Linked DNA regions of Kitasatospora sp. NBC_00315. The protein of the gene in region 1 interacts with the protein of each later gene in a pairwise test. Links are inferred from orthologs where the notes say so. Each region holds a gene or a part of one and is shown in the gene's direction. Other genes may lie near its edges.

The links.
Region 2: the proteins of OG823_RS24965 (region 1) and OG823_RS11490 interact in binary tests that used the Escherichia coli proteins (3 or more experiments, as listed by UniProt). The link is inferred for Kitasatospora sp. NBC_00315 from one-to-one orthologs.

Annotation. Positions count from the first base shown.
Region 1 is NZ_CP108025.1:5,991,777-6,001,739, forward strand. What follows is about bases 3,612-6,608. They hold OG823_RS24965 (P-II family nitrogen regulator), read left to right. Parts: upstream 3,612-4,939; coding sequence 4,940-5,278; downstream 5,279-6,608. Other genes in these bases: OG823_RS24960 (ammonium transporter), read left to right, coding at 3,624-4,943; OG823_RS24970 (carbohydrate-binding module family 20 domain-containing protein), read left to right, coding at 6,069-6,608. Also shown: pulA (pullulanase-type alpha-1,6-glucosidase), read left to right, coding at 1-254; OG823_RS24955 (M4 family metallopeptidase), read left to right, coding at 1,023-3,314; more of OG823_RS24970, read left to right, coding at 6,609-8,204; OG823_RS24975 (isocitrate lyase/phosphoenolpyruvate mutase family protein), read right to left, coding at 8,361-9,200; OG823_RS24980 (SDR family oxidoreductase), read right to left, coding at 9,361-9,963. UniProt on the Escherichia coli protein: P-II indirectly controls the transcription of the glutamine synthetase gene (glnA). P-II prevents NR-II-catalyzed conversion of NR-I to NR-I-phosphate, the transcriptional activator of GlnA. When P-II is uridylylated to P-II-UMP, these events are reversed.
Region 2 is NZ_CP108025.1:2,884,617-2,894,660, reverse strand. The notes cover bases 3,902-6,979. They hold OG823_RS11490 ([protein-PII] uridylyltransferase), read left to right. Parts: upstream 3,902-4,237; coding sequence 4,238-6,721; downstream 6,722-6,979. Other genes in these bases: OG823_RS11495 (P-II family nitrogen regulator), read left to right, coding at 3,902-4,110. In the rest of the region: OG823_RS11510 (bifunctional DNA primase/polymerase), read right to left, coding at 1-2; OG823_RS11505 (hypothetical protein), read left to right, coding at 658-2,112; OG823_RS11500 (ammonium transporter), read left to right, coding at 2,423-3,772; more of OG823_RS11495, read left to right, coding at 3,772-3,901; ffh (signal recognition particle protein), read left to right, coding at 7,040-8,608; OG823_RS11480 (GNAT family N-acetyltransferase), read left to right, coding at 8,720-9,247; OG823_RS11475 (class I SAM-dependent methyltransferase), read right to left, coding at 9,442-10,044.

The DNA of each region.
Region 1 (9,963 bases):
AGACGCCCGGCGTGATCACGCTGCACCTGGACGGCACGGGCCTCAAGGGCGCGGAGAAGGGCATCACGGTGGTCTTCAACGCGACGCCGACCGCCCAGAGCCAGACCGTCACCGCGCTGAAGGGCTCCCAGCAGAGCCTGCACCCGGTGCAGGCGGGCGGTACGGATCCGGTGGTCAAGAAGGCCGGATTCGACGGCGGCACGGGGACCTTCACCGTGCCGGGCCGGACCGTGGCGGTGTTCGTCCAGCACTGACGGACCGGCAACCGCCGTCCCGCAGACGGGGGAGCCCCGCGTCGCACTCCGGTGCGACGCGGGGCGCTCCGTCGTTTCCGGCCGTCCGGAGTGTCGTCAGGGATGCCGTCCGGGCTGCCCACCCGGGGCGTCCCGGACCGCCCCGCGGCGCCCGTCCGGCGCCCGTCCGGCGGCCGTCCGGAGCCCGTCCGGCGCCCGTCCGGCGGCCGTCCGGAGCCCGTCCGGAGCCCGTCCGGCCGTCAGGACGTATGCGCCGAATGGCCGGATCCAGTCGTTGGCACCCGGCGACCGGTGACGTGCCGGGGGCGCCCGGCGCTGCGTGCCGGGCGGCGGGGCCGGTGCGGGCGTCGCCTGCTGGTCAGTGCTCTCCGCCGCTGACCGGCCCGTCCCGGAGTAATGAAACCCATCTCCAGAAGTGTCTTCTCCCGTAACACACTTGAGATCTGCGGCGGGCCGGCGGCAGGGTCGTGAACCGGCCAATCACTGGCATGCATCTGTCATTCATGAGGCGTTTGCTGCCACGATTCCCCCGGCTGCAGACGAGGGGTCCCCCACCTCCCGCTGGGGCCGTAACAGGTCAGGTAAGGCGCATCGCACTTCCTGCACCACTCCCGGATCACCGCACCCGCGCCGCGCACCGGCGGCGGGGGCCCCCACTGTGCCGCGACCCCGCGGCCAGGTTCTCTCCACCGTCCGCCAACCCGCGGCACGGTCGGAAAAGGAGTCCGAATGCCCCGCTACACCCATGCCCGGAAGGCCGCGGTTGTCATGGCCGCATCCACTGCGCTGCTCGTGACCGGCATGCCGGCCATCGCGCAGGCGGTCAGCCCCTCGCCGGCTGCCGCCGCTTCGCAGACGGTGGCCGGGCGGGCCGCGCTGATCGCCTCCGCCAACCAGCAGACCACCTCCCTCGCACAGCAGTTGGGCCTGGGCAGCCAGGAGAAGCTGGTCACCAAGGACGTCGTCCAGGACGCCAACGGCGTCCGGCACCTGCGCTACGAGCGGACCTACGGCGGGCTCCCCGTCCTCGGCGGTGACCTGATCGTCCACCAGAACGCCGCGGGCACCACCACCGGCGTCAGCCGGGCCAGCGAGGCCCAGCTCGCGGGCATCAGCACCACCCCCGCGCTGGCCGCGCCGAAGGCCCAGGCCGCCGCGCTCGCCGCCGAGGCCGGCTCCGCGCTGGACACCGCGCCCCGGCTGGTCGTCTGGGCCGCCTCCGGCACCCCGACGCTCGCCTGGGAGACCGTCGTCTCCGGCAAGGAGAGCGACGGCACCCCGAGCCGCCTGCACGTCATCACCGACGCCGCGACCGGCTCCGTGCTCGGCAAGACCGAGGGCATCCAGACCGGCACCGGCACCGGCGTCTTCGTCGGCAACGTGCCGCTGACCACCACGCTGAGCGGCTCCACGTACCAGCTCAAGGACGCCTCGCGCGGTGGGATGTACACCACCAACATGAACCACGGCACGTCCGGCAACGGCACGCTGTACACCAAGTCGACCGACACCTGGGGCAACGGGCAGGCCAGCAACTCGGAGTCCGCCGCCGTCGACGCCCAGTACGGCGTCGGTGCGACCTGGGACTTCTACAAGAACACCTTCGGCCGCAACGGCATCCGCAACGACGGTGTCGGCGCGTTCAGCCGCGTGCACTACGACAACAACTACACCAACGCGTTCTGGGACGACTCGTGCTTCTGCATGACGTACGGCGACGGCGCGAGCAACACCCACCCGCTCACCGAGATCGACGTGGCCGGCCACGAGATGAGCCACGGCGTCACCGCCGCCACCGCCAACCTGAACTACTCGGGTGAGTCCGGCGGCCTGAACGAGGCCACCTCCGACATCTTCGGCTCGATGGTCGAGTTCTACGCCAACCTGCCCACCGACAACCCGGACTACCTGATCGGCGAGGTCATCGACCTCAACGGCAACGGCACCCCGCTGCGCTACATGGACAAGCCCTCCAAGGACGGCAGCTCGGCCGACTCCTGGTACTCGGGTGTCGGCAACCTCGACGTCCACTACTCCTCGGGCGTCGCCAACCACTTCTTCTACCTGCTCTCCGAGGGCAGCGGCGCCAAGGTGGTCAACGGGGTCAGCTACAACAGCCCGACCGTGAACAGCATCGCGGTCGCCGGCATCGGCCGGGACAAGGCGGCGCAGGTCTGGTACAAGGCGCTCACCTCGTACATGACCTCCACCACCAACTACGCCTCGGCCCGCACCGCGACCCTCAGCGCCGCCTCCGACCTGTACGGCGCCGGCAGCACCGAGTACAACCAGGTCGCCACCGCATGGGCCGCCGTCAACGTCGGCTCGCTGCCGGCCGGCGGCGTGACCGTGACCAGCCCGGGCAACCAGTCCACCGCGCTGAACGGCACCGCCAACCTGCAGATCCAGGCCAGTGGCGGCACCGCCCCGCTGACCTTCACCGCCACCGGCCTGCCCACCGGCCTGTCGATCAGCTCCACCGGCAAGATCACCGGCACCGCCACCACCGCGGGCACCTACAACGTCACCGTCACCGCCAAGGACGCCGCCAACAAGACCGGCGCAGCCTCCTTCACCTGGACGGTCAGCACCGGCGGCGGCGGCACCTGCACCCCGGCCCAGCTGCTCGGCAACGCCGGCTTCGAGACCGGCACCGCCAGCCCCTGGACCGCCAGCAGCGGCGTCGTCGACAACAGCACCGGCGAGGCCGCCCACGCCGGCTCCTGGAAGGCCTGGCTGAACGGCTACGGCTCCACCCACACCGACAGCCTCTCGCAGACCGTCACCATCCCCGCCGGCTGCAAGGCCACCCTCAGCTTCTACCTCCACATCGACACCGCCGAGACCGGCACCACCGTCTACGACAAGCTCGCCGTCACGGTCAACGGCACCGCGCTGACCACCTACTCCAACGCCAACGCCGCAACCGGCTACCAGCTGCGCACCTTCGACCTCTCCGCCTACGCCGGCCAGAGCGTCACCCTCAAGTTCAACGGCACCGAGGACGCCTCCCTCCAGACCAGCTTCGTGATCGACGACACCTCGATCGCCACCAGCTGACCCACCACGGCCGGGTGACGGCCATCTGAGTGACGGCGGGGCCCGGCAGCACACGCTGCCGGGCCCCGTCCGCCGTCCCCCCGCTGCCCGGCCGCCCCACCGCACCGCCCCGCCCGCCCCGGTCCCGGCCGGCGCCCCGGCCCCTTTCGGCCGGGTCGTGCGGTGAGGGACCGGAAACCCCGCCGCAACACGAAACACGGCGGAAACACCCGTGTCTGCAACCAGAAATTTGGCCGGGTGACACTCTCCCATCCGACCTGCGCACCCTGACAGCCGCGCGGGCCGCCGCTTGGGAAGGCACCGATCCACATGCTCCTGGCTGAAACCAGCACCGGTCTCGACACCGGTGACACCGCCTGGCTGCTGGCCAGCACCGCTCTGGTCCTGCTGATGACCCCCGGCCTCGCGCTGTTCTACGGCGGCATGGTGCGGACCAAGAGCGTACTCAACATGATCATGATGAGCTTCGTCTCGATCGCCGTGGTCACGGTGGTCTGGCTGGTGGCCGGCTACTCGCTGGCGTTCGGCCGGGACGCGGGCGGGTTCGGCCTGATCGGGGGGCTCGGCCACCTCGGGATGGCCGGCATCACCCCGTCCTCGCTCACCGGCCACGTGCCGACCCTGCTCTTCGCGACCTTCCAGCTGACCTTCGCGATCATCACCGCCGCGCTGATCAGCGGCGCCATCGCGGACCGCGCCAAATTCGGCTCCTGGGTGGCCTTCGTCGCCGCCTGGACGCTGCTGGTGTACGTGCCGGTCGCGCACTGGGTCTTCGCCCCCGACGGCTGGATCCAGCACCGGCTCGGTGCGCTGGACTTCGCCGGCGGCACCGTGGTCGAGGTGAACTGCGGCGCCAGCGGCCTCGCCCTGGCCCTGCTGCTCGGGCCCCGGCTGGGCTTCAGGAAGGAGGCCATGCGCCCGCACAACCTGCCGCTGGTACTGCTCGGCGCCGGCCTGCTGTGGTTCGGCTGGTTCGGCTTCAACGGCGGCTCCGCGCTCGGTGCCAACGGCCTGGCCGCGGCCTCGATGCTGAACACCCAGGCGGCCGGCTGCACCGGCCTGCTCGGCTGGCTGCTGGTGGAGAAGCGCCGGGACGGCCACGCCACCACGCTGGGCGCCGCCTCCGGCGCGGTGGCCGGCCTGGTCGCCATCACGCCGGCCTGCGGCAGCGTGGACCTGCCCGGCGCGCTGGTGATCGGCCTGGCGGCCGGTGTGGTCTGCTCCTACGCCGTCAGCTGGAAGTTCCGCCTCGGCTTCGACGACTCGCTGGACGTGGTCGGCGTGCACTTCGTCGCGGGTGTCATCGGTACCGTGCTGATCGGCCTGTTCGCCACCGCCACCATGACCGGCGGCCCGGCCGGCCTGCTGCACGGCGGTGGCCTGGCGCAGAGCGGCAAGCAGCTGGTCGCGGTGCTGGCGGTCGCCGGGTACGCGTTCGCGATGACGTACGGGATCGGACGGGTGATCGACCGGGTGATGGGATTCCGCGCTCCGGAGGAGCACGAACTGACCGGCCTCGACCTCGCCGTGCACGCCGAGACCGCGTACGATCACGGCGTCCTGGGTCATGGAACGACGGCCCACGCCAGCGTGCTCACGCACTCGTCCGACAGGGCCTCCAAGGTATGAAGCTGATCACCGCGATCGTCAAGCCGTTCAAGCTGGACGAGGTCAAGAACGCGCTCCAGGCCATCGGCGTCCACGGACTCACCGTCACCGAGGCCAGCGGGTACGGACGCCAGCACGGCCACACCGAGGTGTACCGGGGCGCGGAGTACCGGATCGACCTCGTCCCCAAGGCCCGGATCGAGGTCGTGGTGGAGGACGAGGACGCCGAGCCGGTGATGGACGCCATCGTGGCGGCCGCCCGGACCGGCAAGATCGGCGACGGCAAGGTCTGGTCGGTGCCGGTCGAGGGCATCGTCCGGGTCCGCACCGGCGAGCGCGGCCCCGACGCGGTCTGATCCGTCCCGGCCCGGGCTCGTCGCGGCCCGGGCCGGGACGGTGCACCGGTCAGGACGGCGCCGACGAGAATCAGCCACCGGTCGGCCCGGCGCGGTGAATCGCCACCCCGCCGGGCTCGGTGGGGGACGGGCCGTCGGGCCGGGCCGACCGCCGTGGTGCGCCGGGACGGCCACCCGGGCGCCGCCGGAGCCGTGACGGGAGCAGCAGCGCGGTGGCGAGGGCGGACACGGCCGTGAGCACTCCGGTCGTCCGCAGTCGGCTGATCAGCAGCAGCAATCCGCGCGGGCCGGCGCCGGTCACGCCAGGTCGACCCCCGTGCGGTGGTGTCCCGTGCGGTGGTGTCCCGGCCGGGGCGATCCGCCTGAACCCCCCGGCCCGGCGCCGGGCGCCGCACCTCGTTCGTGGCGGCTGGAACACCGTGATGTGAGCCACCCGGCGCAGCCGTGTGGCCCGGCGGTCCCGAACTCCTCGAAGCCGGGCGCCTCGCCGGCCTTCGCCCCGGCCGCCGCGCACGGCCGGCCGGTCCTCCGTGTGCGTCGTCGCAGTGCCGTCCCGCCCGTCACCTGGCCGGATGCGCCGACGGCCGAAGAGGTCTCACGGAACTCTCAGGTGACCCTGCGGATCGTTGCCTTCCGGAGTCTTGACGCGACGTCGGGGCGGTCATAAGTTCGGCGCTGCAAGTTTCCTGAAAGTTTCAGCAAGCTTTCGCAAGCGGTCCTGCCCCCACCGTCCGTGCTCCCCGCACCCATGGACGGCGCCAGGCTGCCACCTCAGCCCCCAGGAGACACCGTGGTCACCCCAACCCCCGCCCCCACCCGTCGGCGCGCACGCGTCGCCGGCGCGCTCACCGCATCGGCGGCGCTCGCACTCTCGATCGGCACCGGGCTCACGCTCGCCCCCACCGCCCAGGCCACCCCGCCGGGCAGCAAGGACGTCACGGCCACTCTCTTCGAGTGGAAGTTCGACTCGGTCGCCAAGGCCTGCACCGACACGCTCGGCCCCAAGGGCTACGGCTTCGTCGAGGTCTCGCCCGCCCAGGAGACCATCCAGGGCGCCCAGTGGTGGACGGCCTACCAGCCGGTCAGCTACAAGATCGCCGGGCGCCTGGGCGACCGGACCTCCTTCCAGAACATGGTCAGCACCTGCCACGCGGCGGGCGTCAAGGTGATCGCCGACTCGGTGATCAACCACATGTCGGCCGGCTCGGGCACCGGCACCGGCGGCACCAACTACACCAAGTACAACTACCCCGGGTACTTCCAGGACCAGGACTTCCACTCCTGCCGGACGTCGATCAGCAACTACGCCGACCGCTCCAACGTGCAGAACTGCGAGCTGGTCGGCCTCGCCGACCTGAACACCGGCAGCAGCTACGTCCAGCAGACCATCGCCAACTACCTCAGCGACATGTCCTCGATGGGCGTCGACGGGTTCCGGATCGACGCGGCCAAGCACATCGCCGCCTCCGACCTGGCCGCCATCAAGGCCAAGATGAGCAACCCGAACGCCTTCTGGGTGCAGGAGGTGATCTACGGATCGGGCGAGGCCGTCCAGCCGTCCGAGTACACCGGTACCGGAGACGTGGACGAGTTCCGCTCCGCGACCTGGCTCAAGAGCGCCTTCAACGGCGGCAAGATCTCCGACCTGAGCACCTGGGGCAACGGCCTGCTGGGCAGCTCGCAGGCGCGCACCTTCGTCGACAACTGGGACACCGAGCGCAACGGCTCGACCCTCAACTACAAGTACGGCAGCGCCTACACGCTGGCCAACGTCTTCCTGCTGGCCAACTCGTACGGCTCGCCGAACGTCTACTCCGGCTACGCCTTCTCCTCCAACGACGACGGCCCGCCGAACGGCGGCACCGTCAACGCCTGCTACAGCGACGGCTGGAACTGCACGCACGCCTGGCGCCAGGTCGCCAACATGGTCGGCTTCCGCAACGCGGTCTCCGGCACCGGCATCACCAACTGGTGGTCCAACGGCAACAACGCGATCGGCTTCGGCCGCGGCAGCAAGGGCTACGTCGCGATCAACGACGAGTCCGGCTCGGTGACCCAGACCTTCCAGACCTCGCTGCCGGCGGGCACCTACTGCGACGTCCAGCACGGTGACCCGACCGCCGGCGGCGGCTGCACCGGCGCCACCTACACCGTCGGCTCCAACGGCCAGTTCACCGCCACCGTCGCGGCCGGCGAGGCCGTCGCGCTGTACGTCGGCGCAAGTGGCACCACCGCCAGCCCGAGCGCCACGCCGTCCGCCAGCGCCACGGCGACCAGCGGCACCAACAGCGCGACCGTGTTCTACAGCACCGACAAGAACTGGTCCGCGTACGACATCCACTACGCTCCCAACGGCGGCACCTGGACCACCTCACCCGGCGTCGCCATGGACGCGGCCTGCACCGGCTGGGTGAAGAAGACCGTCGCCCTGGGCAGTGCCACCGGCCTGGCCGCGACCTTCAACAACGGCTCCGGCACCTGGGACAACAACAACAGCGCCAACTACGCGCTGGGCACCGGCAACGTGACGGTCAAGGACGGCGTGGTCGGCAGCGGCGACCCGTGCGGCACCGCCACGGCCACCGCCACGGCCACCGCGACCGCCAGCCCCTCCGCGACGGCCACCTCGGCCACCAGCGGCGCCTCCTTCGCGGTGAACGCCACCACCACGGTCGGCCAGAACCTCTACGTGGTCGGCAGCATCGCCGCCCTCGGCACCTGGGACCCGAACAGCGCGCTGCTGCTCTCCTCCGCCGCGTACCCGGTCTGGAAGCTGGACGTCTCGCTGGCGGCCGGCACCTCCTTCGAGTACAAGTACGTCCGCAAGGACGCCGCCGGCACGGTGACCTGGGAGTCCGGTGCGAACCGCACCGCGACCGTCCCGGCCTCCGGTCGGGTCACGCTCAGCGACACCTGGCGCGCCTGACCCACCGCCGCACGGCCCGGGTGAACGCCCGGCCCGGTGAACGTCGGCCCGGGTGAACGCCCGCCGAACGTCGGCCCCGGGTGACCGGCCGCCCCGCCTCCCGCTCTCCGGTGAGGCGGGGCGACCGTCGGCGTGGGGCCCCGAGCGGGCCCCGGCTCACCCCTCCATCAGCCGGTTGGCGTCCCGGTAGGAGAGCGTCCCGGGGCCGAAGCCGAAGGTCCCCTCGTCCCGGATCTCCTGCGCGGCCCGTAGTACGGCGGTCATCGCGACCCTCGGCAGCGCCGATCCCAGGCTGATCCGGCGTACCCCCAGATCCCTCAACTCCCCGACGGAGAGCGTGAGACCGGCCGCCCCCGCCAGGACGTTGACCGGCCGCCCCACCGAGGCGCAGACCACGCGGACGGCCTCGGCGTCGGGCAGCGCCGGCGCGTACAGCACGTCGGCCCCGGCCTCCTCGAAGGCCTGCAGCCGCCGGACGGTGTCCTTGAGGTCGGGCCGGCCGAGGAAGAAGTTCTCCGCCCGCGCGGTCACGGTGAACGGGAAGTCCAGCGCCCGCGCCGCCTCGACGGCCGCGCGCACCCGCTCCACCGCGAGACCGAAGGGCAGCACCGGATCGCCGGGATCGTCCCCGGCGTCCTCGATCGAGCCGCCGACCAACCCGGCCTCGGCGGCGAGCCGGACGGTGGCGGCGACGTCCTCCGGGGTCGGGCCGAAGCCGCTCTCCAGGTCGGCGGTGACCGGCAGGTGGGTGGCCCCGACGACGTCGCGCGCGTTGGCGAGGGTCTCCTCGCGGCTGATCAGGTTCGCGCCGTCCGGCCGCCCCAGGGCCAGGGCCAGTCCGCCGCTGGTGGTCGCCAGGGCCTGGAAGCCGAGCCCGGTGAGCAGTCTGGCGGTCCCCGCGTCCCACGGGTTGGGGATGACGAACGCCCCCGGTCCGGTGTGGAGTTCGCGGAACTCGGTGCCACGGCGGTGCTGGTCGGCTGCGCTCGGGTGCATCGGAGGATCCCCTCTGGGGCGCCGGCCGGCGCCGCGCCCGTGTCCGGTGTGCTGCGTCCTGGATACCAGGAGATCCACCCGGCCGTACGCCGTCCCGGCCGTCCCGGTGCACGGCCGTCGCTCACCGTCCGCGTCGTCCGCGTCGTCCGCGCGTCGGCCCTCAGCCGCGTCCGATGTACGGCATGGCCGTGGCCATCACGGTCGCGAACTGGACGTTGGCCTCCAGCGGAAGATCCGCCATGTGCCGGACCGTCCTGGCCACGTCGGCCGCGTCCATGGTGGGCTCGGCGGCGATCCCGCCGTCGGCCTGGCGCACACCGGTGCTCATCGCGGCCGTCATGTCGGTGGCCGCGTTGCCGATGTCGATCTGCCCGCAGGCGATCCGGTACGGGCGCCCCTCCAGCGAGAGCGACCTCGTCAGACCGGTGACGGCGTGCTTGCTCGCGGTGTAGGCGACCGAATGGGGGCGCGGGACGTGCGCCGAGATCGAGCCGTTGTTGATGATGCGCCCGCCCTGCGGCTGCTGGGTCTTCATCAGCCGGAACGCCGCCTGCGCGCAGAGGAACGCGCCGGTCAGGTTGAGGTCGACCACCGCCCGCCACGCCTCGTGGCCGAGCTCCTCGATCGGGGCGGCGACGCCGAAGGTCCCGGCGTTGTTGAAGAGCAGGTCGACCCGGCCGAAGCGCTCGGCCGTGCGGGCGAAGAGCGCGTCCACGGCGGCCGGGTCGGTCACGTCGGTGGGCACGACGAGGGCGTGCGGCTG
Region 2 (10,044 bases), 3.1 Mb from region 1 along the record:
ATGCCTCCCCCAACAGGTTCTCGTTGCCGGTGGTTACGGGATGGTGACGGTGCATCGATTGTCCGATGTGGTGCGCGTGGTGCGTGGACGGCGCGCAGAGGTCCGCGTGCGCCAGTTCGTCCGGTGTGATCCGGGGATCGCCCCCGCCGGCCGGGCGGCCGGGGGGATCCTCGGGGAGCGGGCCCGCCCGGGGGCCGGCCGGGCGGGCAAACTCCCGCGGGGCTCCTGCCGATTGCCGTACGGGTGGTGCTCCGGTGGTGACTTGGCGCCCTGCATATGCCGGGCGGCTCGGAGCATCCAGTGAACCGTGTGCTGACCGCCCACAGTTCACTCGTGGGGGTGGCGAAAGGTGGCGTTTCCCCGGCGATGCTCCCCCGGATGGTCGAAAGGGCGTTACGTTCAGCTCACCGGCCGCGACACCTCGTCCACTCCGGCCCGTCCCCGGAGGGGAGTTGGGGAGTCGACGAGTCGCTCGTGAGCGGTGGAACACCAGTACGGGAGCGGCGCGACACGGCGGCGCGAGGGCACCACGGGCACTGTGCGGGCACGGCAGCGCACGATCACCAACAGGTACGGCACGTCTAGGAAGCGCCCGCGACCGTCGGGCACCACGAGCGGGGCCCCGTGGGCGGGGCCGGGCGGGATGGGGACGTTCCCATGGCAGAGAAGCAACCCAACGAGAAGTTGACCTCGTGGTTCGGCCGAAGCGGCTGGTCCAAGGGCGAGTTGGCCCGGCAGGTCAACCGCCGGGCCCGCCAGATCGGGGCGCACCACGTCTCCACCGACACCTCACGGGTGCGCCGCTGGCTGGACGGCGAACAGCCGCGCGAGCCGATTCCGAAGATCATGTCGGAGCTGTTCTCCGAACGGTTCGGCTCGGTGGTCTCGGTGGAGGATCTCGGCCTGCGGGTGGCCGTCCCGGTCTCGACCGTCGGCGGCGGCGTCGACCTGCCGTGGAGCGCCCCGCAGACGGTCCAGCTGATCAGCGAGTACTCGCGCAGCGACCTGATGCTCAACCGGCGAGGCTTCCTGGGCACTTCGCTGGCCCTGACGGCCGGGGCCGCGCTGATCGAGCCGATGCAGCGCTGGCTGACCCCCGGCCCCGGCGGCGCGCCCACCCCGATCCTGGCCGCCGCCAACGGCGGCGAGCCGTTCAGCGGCCGGCTCTCCGAGCCCGAACTGGAGCTGCTGGAACAGACCACGGTCATGTTCCGCCAGTGGGACGCCCAGAACGGCGGAGGTCTGCGCCGCAAGGCCGTGGTCGGCCAACTGCACGAGGTCACCGACCTGCTGCAGGAGAGCTACCCCGAGCAGACCACCCGCAGGCTGTTCCGGCTCACCGCCGAACTCGCCCACCTCGCCGGCTGGATGTCCTACGACGTCGGCATGCACCCCAGCGCGCAGAAGTACTACGTGCTCGCGCTGCACGCCGCCAAGGAGGCGGGCGACCGTCCCTTCGGCGCGCTCATCCTCACCGACATGAGCCGCCAGATGATCCACCTCAACCGCGGCGAGGACGCCCTGGAGCTGATTCACCTCGCCCAGTACGGCAGCCGCGACTCCGCCACCCCCAAGCAGCAGTCCCTGCTGTACGCGATGGAGGCGCGCGCGTACTCGACGATCGGCGAGGTCAACCGCTGTGCCCGGGCCGTCCGGCTGGCGGAGGACACCTTCACCGACATCCGCGAGGGCGACAACGACCCGGACTGGCTGAAGTTCTTCTCGGCGGCCGAGCTCAACGCCGAGAACGCCCACTCCTACCGCGACCTCGCCTACCACTCCAGCCGGAGCGAGCTGTACGCCTCGATGGCGGCACCGGTGATGGAGCGGGCCGTCGACCTGTTCCGCCAGGACGAGGACCATGTCCGCTCGTACGCCTTCAACCTGGTCGGCATGGCCAGTGTGCACCTGCTGCAGAACGAGCCCGAGCAGGCCGCCGTGATGGCCGAGCAGGCGGTGGACATCGCCGCCAAGGTGCGCTCGGAGCGGCTGAACACCCGGGTCCGCAAGACCTCGGAGGCGGCCAACCGCACCTTCAGGGGAGTGCCCGGGGTCAGCCGGCTGGCCGACCGGGTGGTCCAGGAGATCCCGGAGTTCGCCTCGGCGGTCTGACCGCACGGATCCGGCCATCACCGGCCGTCCACCGAAACCGATCACCGACCGTGGGGGCCGCCGCCCCCACGGTCGGTGATCGTTTGAGCACTCCTCGTGCTGTGCGGCCGAACGGTAACCCATGTCCTGTCATGGCACGGCCGTAGTTCACGTCCGCGTAACCCGGGCGTTCACGTCGTCACGGCCGTGAAACACCCAGCCGCATCGGCCGAAACCCGCCTTCGACACTCTCCTTCTCATCGCCGACACCCCGGGTGGCACGGGACAGGTACCCACGGGTGGAGCGGCATTCATTCACGAGGAGACGCCGATGCCGGACGGCTTCAGCGCAGGCGATACCGCCTTTGTGCTCATCAGTGCGGCCCTGGTCATGTTGATGACCCCGGGCCTGGCCTTCTTCTACGGGGGCATGGTCAGGGTCAAGAGCACACTCAACATGCTGGTCATGAGCTTCATTTCGCTCGCGATCGTCAGCGTGCTCTGGGTTCTCTACGGCTACACCCTCAGCTTCGGCCCCGACGCCGGCGCCGGCCTGATCGGCAACCTCGACTTCCTGGGGATGCGCGGCATCGGCCTCAACCAGCTGACCGGCACCATCCCCACCACCACCTTCGCCGCCTTCCAGCTGATGTTCGCCATCATCACCCCCGCCCTGATCAGCGGCGCGATCGCGGACCGGGCCAAGTTCGGCGCCTGGGCCCTGTTCATCGCCCTCTGGGTGAGCGTGGTCTACTTCCCCGTCGCGCACTGGGTCTTCTTCTTCGACGGCGGCAACGGCGGCTGGCTCGGCGACCGCAACGGTGTGATCGACTTCGCCGGTGGCACCGCGGTCCACATCAACGCCGGTGTGGCGGGCCTCGCGCTCTGCCTGGTGCTCGGCAAGCGGGTCGGCTTCAAGCGTGACCCCATGCGCCCGCACAGCCTGCCGCTGGTGATGCTCGGTTCCGGTCTGCTGTGGTTCGGCTGGTTCGGCTTCAACGCGGGCTCGGCACTGGCCGCCAACGGCGTCGCGTCGATGGCCCTGATCAACACCCAGATCGCCACCGCCGCCGCGGTCCTCGGCTGGCTCGTCTACGAGAAGCTCAAGCACGGCGCGTTCACCACGCTGGGTGCCGCCTCGGGCGCCGTCGCCGGCCTGGTCGCCATCACCCCCGCCTGCGGCTCGGTCAGCCCGCTCGGCTCGATCGCGATCGGCCTGATCGCCGGCGCGGCCTGCGCCGCGGCGATCAGCCTCAAGTACCGCTTCGGCTTCGACGACTCGCTCGACGTGGTCGGCGTGCACGCCGTCGGCGGTGCGATCGGCTCGCTGCTCATCGGCCTCTTCGCCACCGGTGGCGTCGGCCAGACCGCCAAGGGCCTGTTCTACGGCGGCGGCCTCGACCAGCTCGGCAAGCAGGCGATGGGCGTGGCAGCGGTCGCGGTCTACTCCTTCGTGATGTCCTGGCTGCTCGGCACCGCGATCCACAAGACCATCGGCTTCCGGGTCACCGAGGACGTCGAGGTGGCCGGCATCGACCAGGCCGAGCACGCCGAGTCCGCGTACGACTTCAGCGCGATGGGCGCCAGCCTGAGCCGCGCGGTGTCGGGTGTCGAGAAGGCCGCCGCCAAGTCCGCCGGTACCACCGCCAGCACCGCCGAGAAGACTGAGGTCGACGCCTGATGAAGCTCATCACCGCGGTCATCAAGCCGCACCGGCTGGACGACGTGAAGGCCGCCCTGCAGGCCTTCGGAGTGCACGGCCTCACCGTGACGGAGGCCAGCGGCTACGGTCGCCAGCGCGGTCACACCGAGGTCTACCGGGGCGCGGAGTACACCGTCGACCTGGTACCGAAGGTCCGGATCGAGGTGCTGGTCGAGGACGACGACGCCGAGCAGCTGATCGACGTCCTGGTGAAGGCCGCCCGGACCGGCAAGATCGGCGACGGCAAGGTCTGGAGCGTCCCGGTCGAGACCGCCGTCCGGGTCCGGACCGGCGAGCGCGGGCCCGACGCCCTCTAGCCCACCGCTGGATCTAGCATTCCTCTCGATACCACCTCACGCGGATCTGCGGCCGGTCTCCGGCCGCAGGTCCGCTGACGGCATATCAGGCCCGTGCAGCGCCCGGACGACGGATGGGGATCTCGACATGACGACCGACGCCAACCCTCCTTCCCCGCCCGCCGACGCGCAGGACGGGCCCACCGACTACGGCGGCGCCCGCGCCCGCCTGTTCGCCGACCCGTCCGTCACCGGCGCCGAGCGCCGGGCCGCACTGGCCGCACTCACCGACCGCTGGCTGTCCGGCCTGCTCACCGCCGCCGACGCCCCGCCGGGGGTGGCCCTGGTCGCGGTCGGCGGCTACGGCCGCGGCGAGCTCTCCCCGCGCAGCGACCTCGACGTCCTGCTGCTGCACGAGGGCCCGATCGACAGCGCCCTGCCGGAGCGCATCTGGTATCCCGTCTGGGACAACGCCGCCGCCCTGGACCACTCCGTGCGGACCGTCGCCGAGGCCCGCTCGGTCGCCGCCGAGGACCTCAAGGCCCAGCTCGGCCTGCTGGACGCCCGGCACATCGCCGGTGACGGCGCCCTCACCGCCTCGCTGCGCTCCGCCGTCCTGTCCGACTGGCGGGCGACCGCCGCCACCCGCCTGCCCGAGCTGCACGAGCTCTGCGCGGAGCGGGCCGAGCGGCACGGCGAGCTCTCCTTCCTGCTGGAGCCGGACCTCAAGGAGGCCAGGGGCGGCCTGCGCGACGTCGTCGCCCTCAACGCGATCGCCGCCTCCTGGCTCGCCGACGCCCCGCGCGACGGGCTGGAGGCCGCCGCCCGGCGTCTCAGCGACGTCCGCGACGCGCTGCACCTGACGACCGGCCGGGCCACCGACCGCCTCAGCCTCCAGGACCAGGACCAGGTGGCGGCCGCCCTCGGCGTGCTGGACGCCGACACGCTGCTGCGCCAGGTCTACGAGTGCGCCCGCACCGTCAGCTACGCCGGGGACGTCACCTGGCGCGCCGTCGAGCGGGTCCTCGCGGCCCGCTCCGCGCGGGGCCGCCGCTCGTCCCGGCTCACCTTCCCGTTCAGCGGCGTGGGGCGCGGCACCGGCGCGGTGGCCCGCGGCGCCGTCGAGCGCCGTCCGCTCGCCGAGGGCGTGGTCGAGCAGGACGGCGAGGCCGTCCTCGCCCAGGGCGCCCGGCCCGCCAACGATCCGGTGCTGCCGCTGCGCGCCGCCGCGGCCGCCGCACAGGCCGGCCTCACCATCTCCTACGCGACCGTGCGGCGGCTCGCCGCCGAGGCCAGACCGCTGCCGGTGCCCTGGCCGGACGAGGCCCGCGAGCAGCTGGTCACACTGTTGGGCGCGGGGGAGGCGTGCGTCCCGGTCTGGGAGGCGCTGGAGGCGGAGGGGCTGATCACCCGGCTGCTGCCGGACTGGGAGCGGGTGCGATGCCGCCCGCAGCGCAACGCCGTGCACCGCTGGACGGTCGACCGGCACCTGGTCGAGACGGCGGTCCGGGCCGCCGCGATGACCCGCCGGGTGGCCCGCCCCGACCTGCTGCTGGTCGCGGCGCTGCTGCACGACATCGGCAAGGGCTGGCCGGGCGACCACTCGGAGGCGGGGGAGGTGATCGTCCGCGACGTGGCCGTCCGGATGGGCTTCGACCACGCCGACACCGAGACCCTCGCGCTGCTGGTGCGCCACCACCTGACGCTGGTCGACACCGCGACCCGGCGCGACCCGGACGACCCCGCCACCGTCGACCTGATCACCAAGGTCGTCGGCACCGCCTCGCACCTGGAACTGCTGCACGCGCTCACCGAGGCCGACGCCACCGCGACCGGCCCGGCCGCCTGGAGCAGCTGGCGGGCCTCGCTGGTGGACGGCCTGGTCGGTCGCGCGGCCGCGCAGCTGGCGGGCGGCGGTCAGCCCCCGGCCTTCGGCGTCGGCGGCGCCCATCCGACGGACGCCGAACCGACCGCGGAGGAGGAGCGCCTCGCCATCGAGGCGGCCCGCACCCAGGGCCCGGCGCTCTCCCTGCACGCCCGGAGCGACCTGGAGTCCTTCGCCACCGAGGCGATGGGCGTCGATCTGACCCTGGCCATCCCCGATCGCCCCGGCCTGCTCGGCACCGTCGCCGGCGTGCTCGCCCTGCACCGCCTCACCGTCCGCGCGGCCGGGCTGCGCGAACTGGACCCGATCGGCGTCGGAGCCGTCCTGCTGATCTCCTGGACGGTCACCGCCGAGTTCGGCGACCTCCCCGAGGCGGCGCGCCTGCGGGCCGACCTGCGCCGGGCCCTGGAGGGCTCGCTGGACGTCTCGCGCAAGCTCGCCGAACGCGACGCCGCGGCGCCCCGGCGGCGCGGGATCAGCACCCCGCCGCCGGTGGTGTCGGTCGCCCCGGGCGGGGCCTCCGCGACCGCCACCGTCCTGGAGGTCCGGGCCCACGACGCCCCCGGCCTGCTGCACCGGATCGGCCGCGCGCTGGACGAGGCGGGCGTGCGGGTGCGCACCGCGCACATCTCCACGCTCGGGGCGGACGCCGTCGACGCCTTCTACGTCACCGACCCGGCCGGCCGGCCGCTGGCCCAGCAGCGGGCCGCGGAGGTGGCGGCCCAGGTGCAGGCGGCGCTCGGGTGAGCCGGGGGCGCGGAGGCTCCGGCGGCCGGCGCGTCGGAGAGTCGGGCGCCCCCCCCGCGGACGGGCCGGGAGCTGCCCGCGGACGGGCCGGGAGCCGCCCACGGACGGGCCGGGAGCCGCCCGGGTCGCGGCGCCGCCGGGGCTCCCGCGCCGGTTCGCGGTGCCGGTTCGCGGTGCCGGTTCGCGGTGCCGACGTCCGGGGCCGCGCCGCTCGGCCGAAGGCCGCCGCCCCAGGGGTGGAGACCGTACCCGGGGCGGCCGGATACCCTGGGGGCGACGACCGTACCCGTATCGATGCCGCAAGGGACCCGCGACGACGTGTTCGACACTCTTTCCGATCGCCTCGCAGCGACGTTCAAGAACCTCCGGGGCAAGGGCCGCCTCAGCGAGGCGGACATCGACGCCACCGCCCGCGAGATCCGGATCGCGCTGCTCGAAGCGGATGTCGCGCTGCCGGTGGTCCGGGCCTTCATCAAGCAGGTCAAGGACCGGGCGCTCGGCGCCGAGGTGTCCGGTGCGCTGAACCCGGCCCAGCAGATCATCAAGATCGTCAACGAGGAGCTCATCAACATCCTCGGCGGCGAGACCCGAAGGGTCCGGTTCGCCAAGACCGGCCCGACGGTGATCATGCTGGCCGGTCTGCAGGGTGCCGGTAAGACCACCCTCGCGGGCAAGCTCGGCTATTGGCTGAAGTCGCAGAAGCACACGCCGCTGCTCGTGGCCTGTGACCTCCAGCGCCCCAACGCCGTCAACCAGCTGACCGTCGTCGCCGAGCGCGCCGGTGTGGCGATCTACGCCCCCGAACCGGGCAACGGCGTCGGCGACCCGGTCAAGGTCGCCCGCGACTCGATCGAGTACGCCAAGCAGAAGCAGTACGACGTCGTCATCGTCGACACCGCCGGCCGCCTCGGCATCGACGCCGACCTGATGCAGCAGGCCGCCGACATCCGGGCCGCGGTCAACCCGGACGAGGTCCTCTTCGTCGTCGACGCGATGATCGGCCAGGACGCGGTCACCACCGCACAGGCCTTCCTCGACGGCGTCGACTTCACCGGTGTGGTGCTCTCCAAGCTCGACGGCGACGCCCGTGGTGGCGCGGCCCTCTCGGTCGCGCACGTCACCGGCCGGCAGATCATGTTCGCCTCCAACGGCGAGAAGGTCGACGAGTTCGACGCCTTCCACCCGGACCGGATGGCCTCGCGCATCCTCGGCATGGGCGACATGCTCTCCCTGATCGAGAAGGCCGAGCAGACCTTCTCGCAGGCCGAGGCCGAGAAGATCGCCTCCAAGCTGCAGGGCGGCGGCAAGGACTTCACGCTCGACGACTTCCTGTCGCAGCTGGAGCAGGTCCAGAAGATGGGCTCGATCTCCAAGCTGCTCGGCATGCTGCCGGGCATGGGCCAGATCCGCGAGCAGATCAACAACATCGACGACAAGGACGTCAACCGCGTCGGCGCGATCATCAAGTCGATGACCCCGGCCGAGCGGACCGACCCCAAGCTCATCAACGGCTCGCGCCGGCTGCGCATCGCCAAGGGTTCGGGCACCGGCGTCGGTGAGGTCAACAACCTGGTCGAGCGGTTCTTCGAGGCCCGCAAGATGATGTCCGCGATGGCCTCCGGCAAGGGCATGCCCGGTATGCCCGGCATCCCGGGCATGGGCGGCGGTGCGAAGAAGTCCGGCAAGAAGTCCCAGCCCGCCAAGGGCCGCAAGAAGTCCGGCAACCCGCTGAAGCGGGCGCAGGAGGAGCAGGCCGCCGCTGAGCGCCGCGCCCTCGGCCCGGGCGCCGGCCAGCAGGCTCCCGCCGAGGGTGGCGCGTTCGGGCTCGGTGCGGGCAAGGGCCCGGCCGACTTCGAGCTCCCCAAGGAGTTCAAGGACCTGCTCTGACCCGGCTCGGAGCCCCCCGGGGCGCTCCCGCTCCACCGCTTCGGCCCGCCACCCGGTACACCCGGGCGGCGGGCCGTCCGCGTACCCGGGGGCGTGCCCGATGATGGGGGAGTGCGAGTGACGATTCGGGCGCCGAGGCCCGCAGACGTGGAGCAGTACGCCGAGGCCGTTCGGCGGTCCGCCGGGCACATCGGCCGCTGGAACCCGGTCGAGCCGGACGGGCTGCCCGAGCTGCTGACCCGCCAGGGCGCCGGCCTGCGGACCTTTTTGATCGTCGACCAGGCCACCGGTGGGCTGGTCGGCAAGTGCAACGTGGCGAACATCGTGATGGGCCGGTTCTGCAACGGCGCGCTCGGCTACGACTCGTACCTGCCGTTCGTCGGGACCGGCCGGATGACCGAGGGCATGCTGCTGGTCGTCGATCACTGCCTCGCCGCCCAGGCGGACGGCGGCCTCGGTCTGCACCGACTGGAGATCAACGTGCAGCCGGACAACGAGCGCTCGATCGCGATGGCCCGCCGGCTGGGCTTCCGGCACGAGGGCTTCACACCCCGGATGCTGTTCCTCGGCGGTGCGTGGCGCGACCACGAGCGGTTCGCCCTGACGGCGGAGGAGCGGCCGGGCCTGCCGACGGACTGAGCGGGCAGCCGGGCGGGGCGCGTGCGGGGCGGGGTGCGTGCGGGCCGTGGCGCGCGCGGGTTGAGGTGCGTGCGGGCCGTGGCGCGCGCGGGTTGAGGTGGGGGTGGTCGGGGAGGGCGTGTCCGGTCGGGGAGGGTGTGTCCGTGCGGGGCGGGGCGCACGTCGTGCGACGTGCGCCCCGCCCCGCGGTCGCCTCAGCGCATCCGCTCCGCGATGACGTACCGGAAGACGTTCGCCATCCGTACCGCGCCGCCCGGCCGCCGGTAGGGGTGCAGGATCTCCTCCAGCTCCTTGGCCACCAGCGAGCGGCCGGAGAACTCGACCGCGCTGTCGTAGAGGCCCGTGGAGAGCAGCCCGCGCACCGCGCTGTCCAGGTCCGCGTACGCGAACGGGCAGCTCACCCGGCCACTGCCGGCCGGCCGCAGGCCCGTGCCCAGGAGCAGGTCCTCCAGGCCGCCGGGCGCGCTCAGCGCGAACGGGTCGCGCGCGGTGGTCCGCCCGGCCCGCCGGCGCGCCACGTCCAGCACGGCCGCGCTCTCGCAGCGCTCGGGCGGACCCCACGCGGCCAGCACCACATGCCCGCCGGCCAGGGTGAGACGTGCCGCTTCGGCGACCACCCGTGCGGGGTCGCAGGCTCCCGGCAGCTGCTCGAAAACCGTCACCAGTGAATAGGCCGTGCGGGGGACGTCGTCCTGCTCCGCCGTGGTCCGGCCCCCCGGCCGGCCCTCCGCTCCGACCCGCAGCCGGCGCTCCCGGGCCAGCTGCCGCAGCTCCGGCTGCGCCTCCAGTCCGGCGAC